Regions from separate parts of the Curtobacterium guangdongense genome, predicted to be linked through region 2. Evidence: predicted binding sites of a transcription regulator. Region 2 holds the regulator's gene; each other region holds the start of a gene.

Region 1 (3,271 bases), on a different contig from region 2:
CTTCGACCCGGGCACGCTCGAGGGTGCGCAGGGCACGATCCCCGGCGCCTCGCCGAAGGACGAGCTGAAGCAGCGCCTCGTCGACTACTACAAGAAGTCGTCGGGCAAGGACCTCACCGACTACTCGTACGCAGCCGAGTCCTACGACGCCACCACCCTCGCCGCCCTCGCCGCGGTGAAGGGCAAGGGCACCGACTCCGGCACGATCCAGGCCAACATGGCTGCGGTCTCCGGCGCGGACGGCGGCACCGAGTGCTCGACGTTCAAGGACTGCAAGGCACTCCTCGACGACGGCAAGGACATCCACTACACGGGTCCGTCCGGCATCGGTCCGTTCGACAAGAACAACGACCCGTCGACCGCCTACATCGGCATCTACAAGTTCGACGGTGACAACAAGCCGCAGTACCAGAGCGCGATCCAGGGCTCGGTCGCGAAGTAACCGTACCGCCACGAAAGCGACAGTCCCCGGCAGGATTCCTGCCGGGGACTGTCGCTTTCGCAGAACGGCCCGGCAGGACGGCCCGGCAAGCCGGGCGGACGGGAGGCTCGGGGCGCGTCCGTCAGGCGGGTGCGGCCGGCAGGACGGTGCGTCGGGCGCGGCGCGCGGCGGTGAACGAGTCCACGGACAGGATCACGAGGGCGCACCACACGATCCCGAACCCGATCCACCGCGAGGTGCTCATCGCCTCGTGCTGGATGGTCACGCCCACGACGAGCTGCATCACCGGCGTCAGGTACTGCGTCAGCCCGAGTGTCGAGAGCGACAGCCGCCTGGCCGACGACGCGAAGAGCAGCAGCGGGACTGCCGTCGCGGGGCCCGCCCCGATCATGATCAGCGCGTGCACCCAGCCCTCGCCGCCGAACGTGATGCCGCCGCCGATCCCGGTGACGCCGAGCACGACCAACGCGCCGACCGCGAGCGGTGTGAGCCACATCGTCTCGATCGTCAGACCGGACAGCGCGTCCACGGTGCCGCCGACGCGCTTCTTCACCAGGCCGTACAGCCCGAACGAGAACGCCAGCGCGAGCGAGATCCACGGCATCTGGCCGTACCCGACGGCGATGACGACGACGGCCACGACGCTGATGCCGACCGCGGTCCACTGCGCCGGACGGAGGCGTTCGCGGAGCAGCACGACGCCGAGTGCGATCGTCACGAGCGGGTTGATGAAGTACCCGAGCGCAGCCTCGACCGTGTGGCCCGTCGTCGTCGCGATGACGTACACGGTCCAGTTCACGACGATGAGCACCGCGGCGATCGCCATGACGCCCATCACCCGACGCTGGACGAGCAGGGACCGCGTCCGGAGCCACGACCGCGTGACGGCGATCGCGATCACGCAGAACCCCAGCCCGAAGACGATCCGCCAGGCAACGATCTCGAACGCGCCGGCTGGGGCCATCGCCGCGAAGAGCAGCGGCATGAGCCCCCAGAGCCCGTAGGCGACGATCGCCTGCACGACCCCGACGGATGCTTCGCTCCTGGCCACGCGCTCGGTCACGGACCAATGCTACGGACGTGCGCCGACACGACGGACGTCCTCCGAGCCTCCAGGCCGGAACGGCGAACGCCCCGTCAGCCGGGAGCTGACGGGGCGTTCGTTCGTGGAGATGGGTTCAGTGCTCGATGACCGCGAGGACGTCGCGAGCCGAGAGGACCAGGAGGTCCTCGCCCGAGTACTTGACCTCGGTTCCGCCGTACTTCGAGTAGATGACCTTGTCGCCGACGGCGACGTCGAGCGGGACGCGGTTGCCGTTGTCGTCGATGCGACCCGGACCCACGGCCACGACCTCGCCCTCCTGCGGCTTCTCCTTCGCGGTGTCCGGGATGACGAGACCGGAAGCAGTGGTCTGCTCCGCCTCGACCTGACGGATGACGATGCGATCTTCGAGCGGCTTGATGGTGACGGCCACGGTGACCTCTTCTTTCTCGGTACTGACTCGGTACAGATGAAAACCGGTTGGCACTACGCACACGAGAGTGCCAGGTCCAACTGTAGGGGGCCGCTGGCACTCGGTCAATCCGAGTGCCAGCGCATCCGTTGATGACAGGATCGTCTCATGGACGCCGCCGATCTCGCCCAGCTGTTGACCCCGGACGGGATGGCACTGCTCGACCGTACGCCGAGCGTCTCCGACGACGGTGAGATCGTCCGCGTCGTCTCCCGGCTGCGAGCAGAGGGGCACGATCCCGGGCTCGTCGCCGCCGTGCTGACCCAGGCGAAGCTCCGGCAGAAGGCCAGGGGGAAGTTCGGCGACTTCGCGTCGCGGATGCTCTTCACCGAGGCCGGGCTCGAGCAGGCCACCCGGCTGTCCGTCGCTGCCCAGCACGCCGGACGCTTCGCCGCTGCGGGACTCCGTCGCGTGGCGGACCTCGGCTGTGGCATCGGCGGGGACGCGATGGCGATGGCGGCGCTCGACCTCGACGTGACCGCGGTCGACCGCGACGAGGTGACCGCGGCGGTCGCGACGCACAACCTCGCGCTCTGGCCCGATGCCCGCGTGGAGCTCGGGCACGCGGCCTCGTTCGACCTGTCGCGCGTCGACGGCGTCTGGATGGATCCAGCACGTCGGACGACGGGCCACGCGAACACACGGCGCCTCGCCGACCCCGACGACTGGTCGCCGTCGCTGGACACCGTCTTCGCGGCCGCGACGACCACGCCGACCGGGGTGAAGCTCGGCCCCGGGATCGACCGCGACCTCGTCCCGGACACCGCGGAAGCGCAGTGGACGTCCGTCGACCGCGAGGTCGTCGAGCTCGCACTCTGGTTCGGGCCGCTCGCCCGCCCGGGCATCCGGCGCGCGGCCACGGTCATCGGAGCGCACGGCATCGCGGAGCTGACCGCGGCGGACGACTCCGAGGACGAGCCGGTCGGGCCGATCGGCGAGTACCTCTACGAGCCGGACGGGGCCGTCATCCGTGCGCGCCTGATCGGTGACCTGGCGCGGTCGATCGACGGGCACATGCTCTCGGACGGGATCGCCTACGTCACGTCCTCTAGTGCGGTGACGACGCCCTTCGCGCAGGGCTTCCGGGTGCTCGACACGATGCCCCTCGACGTGAAGCAGCTCGCGGCACGCCTCGCAGCGGACGGCATCGGCACGGTGGAGATCAAGAAGCGCGGCGTGGACGTCGACCCCGCCCAGTTCCGGAAGCGACTGCGGCTGCGCGGCGGAGTCGGCCGGGTGACCCTGGTGCTCACCCGGCTCGAGGGCCGCCACACGGCGATCCTCTGCGAGCGCCTCAGCTGATGAACGCGCCGGA
Region 2 (3,271 bases):
ACGACGTGGTCGACGCCGATCTCGGTCGCCGCCTGCACCGCCATCTCGTCCCGGCCACCCTTCGCGAGGGCCTGCACGAGCGTGAGCGACGGCACCGGGCGCGACGACACCAGGACGTCCGAGACCGTCAGCGACAACGAGTCGCGGCCGAGCGACGCGACCGCGCCGACGACGACCGTGCCCTGCCCGTCCGAGAGCCGCAGCGTCTCCCCGACCCGCACCCGCGACACCGTCACGGCGTGCCGGCCCTCGGCCCCGTCGAGTGTCACCGAGGCGCCGACGGCCACACCGTCGAGCGACTCCACCAGGTAGAGCGATGCCATCAGAAGTTGAAGAAGCGATCGCGGAGCTTGCCGAACATCCCCTGCTGGAACCGGGCGAGCTGCGGCGGCGACGCCTTGTGCGACTTCGCGAGCTGCTCGACGAGCTGACGCTCCTTGTGCGACAGCTTCGTCGGGGTGACGACCTGCACGCCGACCCGGAGGTCGCCGCGGCCGTTCCCGCGCAGCTTCGTGACGCCGCGGTCCTTGAGCACGAGCACGTCGGCGCTCTGCACGCCGGGACGGATCTCGAGCTCGACCGGGCCGTCGAGGCCGTCGATCGTCGCCGTGGTGCCGAGTACCGCGTCGGTCATCGAGACCTCGAGCGTGGCGAGGAGGTCGTCCCCGTCACGGCTGTAGACGTCGTGGTGCCGCACGCGGATCTCGAGGTAGAGGTCACCCGACGGGCCGCCGGCGGGGCCGACCTCGCCCTGGCCGGGCATCTGCAGGCGCAGACCGGAGTCGACACCGGCGGGCACGTCGACCGGGATGGTGCGACGGGCGCGGACGCGGCCCTGGCCCTGGCAGGTCGGGCACGGGTTCGGGATGACGGTGCCGTAGCCACGGCAGGTGCCGCACGGTGCGCTCGTCACGACGTTGCCGAGGAGCGACCGGACCTGGCGCTGGATGTGACCGGAGCCACCGCAGATGTCGCAGGTGCGCGGGCTCGTACCAGGAGCGCAGCAGGAACCGCCGCACGTCTCGCAGAGCACCGCCGTGTCCACCTCGACGTCCTTGTGCGTGCCGAAGACGACCTCGTCCAGGTCGACGTCGATGCGGAGCAGGGCGTCCTGTCCGCGTTCGGCACGGCTCCGGGGACCGGAACCCCGGCCGCCGCCCCCGCCGCCACCGAAGAAGGCGTCGAAGATGTCGCTGAAGCCGCCGGCCCCGCCGCCGAACGGGCTGTCGGCCTGCGGGCCGGCGTCGTACCGCCGTCGCTGCTCGGGGTCGCTCAGCACGTCGTACGCGTGCGTCACGTCCTTGAAGCGCTCGGCGGCGTCCGGGCTCGGGTTCACGTCCGGGTGGAGCTCGCGCGCGAGGCGTCGGTACGCCTTCTTGATGTCGGCGTCGGCCGCGTCGCGCGGGACACCGAGGACGTCGTAGTGGTCTGCCACGTATCCCTCAGTTGGTTTCGTCGGTCGTCTGGTCGGTTCGGCCTGGAGGCCGTGGTCACGTCACGCGGTCGGCCCGCGTCGCTGCTGCCGTCGGGCTGGCACGGTCGGTGTGCACTGCGGCGGTCGTCAATTCTCTCCGAGCAGTCTGGACAGGTACCGCGCGACCGCGCGGACCGCGGCCATGTTGGAGCCGTAGTCCATGCGGGTCGGTCCGAGGACGCCCAGTCGGGCGACCTCCCCGCCCGCGGCGACGTACCCGCCGGCGACGATGCTCGTCGCGTCGAGGCCGTACTCCGCGTTCTCGACGCCGATCCGTGCGGTGACGGACACGTCGTCGAGCTGCATCTCTCCGAACAACCGGAGGAGGGTCACTTGTTCCTCGATCGCTTCGAGCACCGGGAAGAGTCCGCCGGAGAAGTCCTGCTCGCTCTTCGCGAGGTTCGCGGCGCCCGCCATCACCAGGCGGTCCTGACGGTTGGCCGCGACCTGCTCGATCACCGTCGCGACGACGACGCCGGCGAGGGTCTGCGACTCCGGCCGGATCTGCGCGGGGATCTCCCGCAGCGCCGTCGGGACGTCGTGGAGCATGAGTCCGACGGTCGCCGCGTTGAGCACCGTGCGGAGTTCGACGAGCGCGGACTCGTCGAGCGCGACGTCGGTCTCGACGACGCGCTGCTCGACCCTGGCGGTGTCGGTGATGAGCACGACCATCAGCCGGGAGTCCCCCAGCCGGACGAGTTCGATGTGCTGCACCCGTGCCCGCACCATCGAGGGGTACTGGACGAGCGCGACCTGGTTCGTCAGCTGACTGAGCAGCCGGACGGTGCGGCCGAGGACGTCGTCGAGGTCGTTGGACGCCCCGAGGAAGGTCTCGATGGCGTGCCGCTGCGCACTGGAGAGTGGACGGGCGGCGGCGAGGTGGTCCACGAACACGCGGTACCCCTTGTCCGTGGGCACCCGGCCGGACGACGTGTGCGGCGCGATGATCAGCTGCTCGTCCTCGAGCAGGGCCATGTCGTTGCGGATCGTCGCGGCACTGACCCCGAAGGCGTGGCGCTCCACGATCGTCTTCGACCCGACGGGCTCGCGTGAGGCGACGTAGTCGCGCACGATGGCCTTGAGGACCTCGAGGGAGCGTTCGCTGACCAACCCAGATCCCTTCCGTTCGTGCTGGCACTCGGACGTGTCGAGTGCTGATCCTACGCCCGCGCACCGACGTCCCGACACTTCTCCACATCGGATCGCTACGCTTCCGGCATGACCTACGGACAGCAGCCGGGCAACGGACAGCCGGGCGGACCCTGGGGCCAGCAGCCCGGCGGACCGCAGGGCCCCGGCCCCTACTACCAGCCGCCGCAGCCGATGACGCCGGAGGACCAGCGTCTCTGGGCCACACTCACGCACGTCGGCCAGATCTTCTTCAGCTTCATCGCACCGCTCGTGGCGTACTTCGTGCTGCGCGACCGGGGTCAGTTCGTCCGCGAGCACACCCGCGTCGCGCTGAACTTCTCGATCACCATGGCGATCGCGGACGTGGTCGGCGTGATCACCAGCTGGCTCGGCATCGGCATCCTGATCATCCTCGCGGTCCGCGTCCTGACGATCGTGTTCGGCATCATGGCCGCAGTCGCCGCAAACCAGGGCCGCTTCTACCGCTACCCACTGTCGATCGAGTTCCTCAAGCAGTGACGCGCCAGGGCTGGTGACGCGCCAGGGCTAGTCGAGCAGCTCCCGGACCACGGCGTCCGCGAGCAGGCGGCCCCGCAGCGTCAGGTCGAGGTGACCCGGCGTGCCGGCCATGCCCTCGCCGCCTGTCTGCCCCAGGGCACTGCGGCC
Region 3 (3,271 bases), on a different contig from region 2:
CCTGCTGCCGGACGACTGCGAGCCGGTCGTGCTGACCACCGGCACCCTGGTCTACGTCCCGGGAGCCGAGCGGCAACGGTTCGTCGACCGCGTCGTCGAACGTGGCGTGCGCTGGATCGCCCTCGAGCGGACCGGCATCCTGACGGGTGTCGCGTCGACACTGCCGCCCGACGTCGACGCCGCGGCTCCCGGAGCGTTCGCGACCCTGTCGGTCGACGGCGTCGCGGTCGCGGTCTCCGACGCGTTCGGCACGGCGATCCGCTGGTTCTGAGAGGGTCGGCGGCCGATTCCGCGACAGTCCAGCGCCATGCCAGGGTCGACATCGACGGCACCCCTACGATGTGCGAGACCCGTTACCCGAATGTGATCGGACCGTCGTGACCACCATCCCCGCGGACGAGCTCAGCGAGCTCGCCAAGCACGTGCTCGCCTTCGAGCACGAGCGTGCGCGGCACGACCGGACGAAGGAAGCCGAGATCCGGGTCGAGTTCGACATGTCGCCGGCGCGCTACTACCAGGTGCTCAACCGGGTGATCGACTCCCCGGCGGCGCTGGCGTACGACCCGCAGCTCGTCGGGCGACTGCAGCGACTGCGTCGTGCGCGGACCAGCGCGCGGGCGAACCGCAGCTTCGTCCAGCCGGCGACCGCCACCGGAACCGAAGAGGAACGATGACGAGATTCCCCCATGACCGCTTCGACGACGTGACCGACGGGCCGCGTGTCGGTGCGCACCGCGGCATGCACCGGCGTGGACGCGGCTGGGTCGCGTTCGCGTGGGCGGCGCTCGCGACCGGTGTGCTGGTCGGCATCGGAGTGCTCGTCCTCGCGCTCCTGAACAGCAGCTTCTCGTTCACCGACGATTCGTCGTCCTCGCCGTCGGCGTCAGCGTCGTCGTCCGCTTCGTCGTCGTCGTCCTCGGCGCCGTCTGACGGTTCCTCGTCGTCTTCGTCGTCGGAGGCCGCCGCGGCGTCGCCGTCGGACCAGGGCAGCACGACGCTCGTCGTCTTGAACGGCACGTCGACGCCCGGGCTCGCTGCCTCGGGCACGTCGAAGCTGACCGCCGCGGGGTGGAAGGTGACCTCGAGCGGGAACGCCGGTTCGACCGGGACCGCGTCGACGATCGTGTACTACCAGCAGGAGTCGCAGGCCGCGCTCGCGAAGGGGATCGCGCAGTCCCTCGGCGTCACCGCGGTGGAGCAGTCCGCGGCGTTCCCGAATGCCGACATCAGTGTCGTGCTCGGTGCTGACTTCAGCGGTTGAGTCTGCCTTTTGTAACAACTGTGTTTCCGGCACGTTGAGTTCCGGCGGAATCGGCATGAAATACGCGTCACACCTCTTGCCGAATCGCGCTTCCTGATTAGAGTCACAAGTGGTCACCCCGTGATCGGAATGTCGTCGCACCTCGGTACGCACGCCAGGAAAGCCCGGGACTCGGACCCGCGGCGCCTCCCGACGGTGCCGTCGATCGCAACAGCAGTACCGCAGGGAGCAACAGATCATGGCCAACGGAACCGTCAAGTGGTTCAACGCTGAAAAGGGCTTCGGCTTCATCACCGTCGATGGAGGGGGCCAGGACGTGTTCGTCCACTACTCAGCCATCGACATGAGTGGCTACAAGGTCCTCGAAGAGGGTCAGGCAGTGACGTTCGACGTCGGCACGGGGTCCAAGGGCCCGCAGGCCGAGTCGGTGCGTCCGGCCTAGTCGCCGAACCACTCGCGAACGCGTCGTCCCGTCGGGGGCGGCGCGTTCGTTCGTGTGGGGTGCCGGTGTCGTCGTGTGTGTTGCACTCCCAGGGGGCGAGTGCCAGAATCGGGTTGGCACTCGGTCGTACTGAGTGCCAAGCGCACGGGCTCACGCCGCGTGCCGGAAGACCCCCACGACGTCCGGGAGGGACGAGAAACTCACATGGCTAAGATCATTGCTTTCGACGAGGAGGCCCGCCGTGGCCTCGAGCGCGGCCTGAACCAGCTGGCTGACGCCGTGAAGGTGACGCTCGGCCCGCGCGGCCGCAACGTCGTCCTCGAGAAGAAGTGGGGCGCCCCCACGATCACGAACGACGGTGTCTCCATCGCCAAGGAGATCGAGCTCGACGACCCGTACGAGAAGATCGGTGCGGAGCTCGTCAAGGAGGTCGCCAAGAAGACCGACGACGTCGCCGGTGACGGTACGACCACCGCGACCGTGCTCGCCCAGGCCCTCGTCCGCGAAGGCCTCCGCAACGTCGCCGCCGGTGCCGACCCCGTCTCGCTGAAGCGCGGCATCGAGAAGGCCGTCGCGGCCGTCTCGGACCAGCTGCTCGCGAACGCCAAGGACATCGAGACCAAGGACCAGATCGCCGCCACCGCGTCGATCTCCGCCGCGGACCCGACGATCGGCGCGCTCATCGCCGAGGCCATCGACAAGGTGGGCAAGGAAGGCGTCGTCACCGTCGAGGAGTCGAACACCTTCGGCACCGAGCTCGAGCTCACCGAGGGCATGCGCTTCGACAAGGGCTACCTGTCGCAGTACTTCGTCACCGACCCCGAGCGTCAGGAAGCCGTCTTCGAGGACGCCTACATCCTGATCGTCAACTCGAAGATCTCGAACATCAAGGACCTCCTGCCGGTCGTCGACAAGGTGATCCAGGCGGGCAAGCAGCTCCTGATCATCGCCGAGGACGTCGACGGCGAAGCGCTCGCGACCCTCGTCGTGAACAAGATCCGCGGCATCTTCAAGTCCGTCGCCGTCAAGGCACCGGGCTTCGGCGACCGTCGCAAGGCCATGCTGCAGGACATCGCGATCCTCACCGGCGGCCAGGTCATCTCGGAAGAAGTCGGCCTCAAGCTCGAGAACGCCACGCTCGACCTGCTCGGCAAGGCCCGCAAGGTCATCATCACCAAGGACGAGACCACCATCGTCGAGGGTGCTGGCGACGAGGAGCAGATCGCCGGCCGCGTCCGTCAGATCCGCTCCGAGATCGAGGCGACCGACTCCGACTACGACCGCGAGAAGCTCCAGGAGCGCCTCGCGAAGCTCGCCGGTGGCGTTGCCGTCATCAAGGCGGGTGCCGCGACCGAGGTCGAGCTCAAGGAGCGCAAGCACCGCATCGAGGACGCCGTCCGCAACGCGAAGGCAGCCGTCGAAGAGGGCATCGTCGCCGGTGGTGGCGTCGCCCTGATCCAGGCCGGGGCCGTGGCGCTCGACTCCCTCTCGCTCGAGGGTGACGAGGCGACCGGTGCGAACATCGTCCGCGTGGCGATCGACGCGCCGCTCAAGCAGATCGCACTCAA

Evidence for each region. Region 2 encodes HrcA, which represses chaperone genes, less so after heat shock. Its sites were predicted from a motif close to TTNGCACTCGNNNNNNNCGAGTGCNAA; they were not measured.
Region 1: groES (co-chaperone GroES) is a predicted target of HrcA. The motif match lies at 2,011-2,037, and genes of this name have one in related genera.
Region 3: groL (chaperonin GroEL) is a predicted target of HrcA. The motif match lies at 1,817-1,843, and genes of this name have one in related genera.

The regions. Positions count from the first base shown of each region.
Region 1 is NZ_JBMPIT010000004.1:91,065-94,335, forward strand. Features, by position in the region: gene ACO0E1_RS06970 (ABC transporter substrate-binding protein) at 1-442, shown strand, start outside; gene rarD (EamA family transporter RarD) at 564-1,505, opposite strand; gene groES (co-chaperone GroES) at 1,621-1,917, opposite strand; gene ACO0E1_RS06985 (class I SAM-dependent methyltransferase) at 2,065-3,258, shown strand; gene ACO0E1_RS06990 (DUF4190 domain-containing protein) at 3,251-3,271, opposite strand, start outside.
Region 2 is NZ_JBMPIT010000008.1:107,421-110,691, reverse strand. Features, by position in the region: gene ACO0E1_RS14230 (16S rRNA (uracil(1498)-N(3))-methyltransferase) at 1-323, opposite strand, end outside; gene dnaJ (molecular chaperone DnaJ) at 323-1,435, opposite strand; gene hrcA (heat-inducible transcriptional repressor HrcA) at 1,562-2,584, opposite strand; gene ACO0E1_RS14215 (DUF4870 domain-containing protein) at 2,693-3,124, shown strand; gene hemW (radical SAM family heme chaperone HemW) at 3,152-3,271, opposite strand, start outside.
Region 3 is NZ_JBMPIT010000010.1:105,743-109,013, reverse strand. Features, by position in the region: gene ACO0E1_RS16095 (DUF2332 family protein) at 1-271, shown strand, start outside; gene ACO0E1_RS16090 (DUF3263 domain-containing protein) at 378-674, shown strand; gene ACO0E1_RS16085 (LytR C-terminal domain-containing protein) at 671-1,261, shown strand; gene ACO0E1_RS16080 (cold-shock protein) at 1,500-1,703, shown strand; gene groL (chaperonin GroEL) at 1,908-3,271, shown strand, end outside.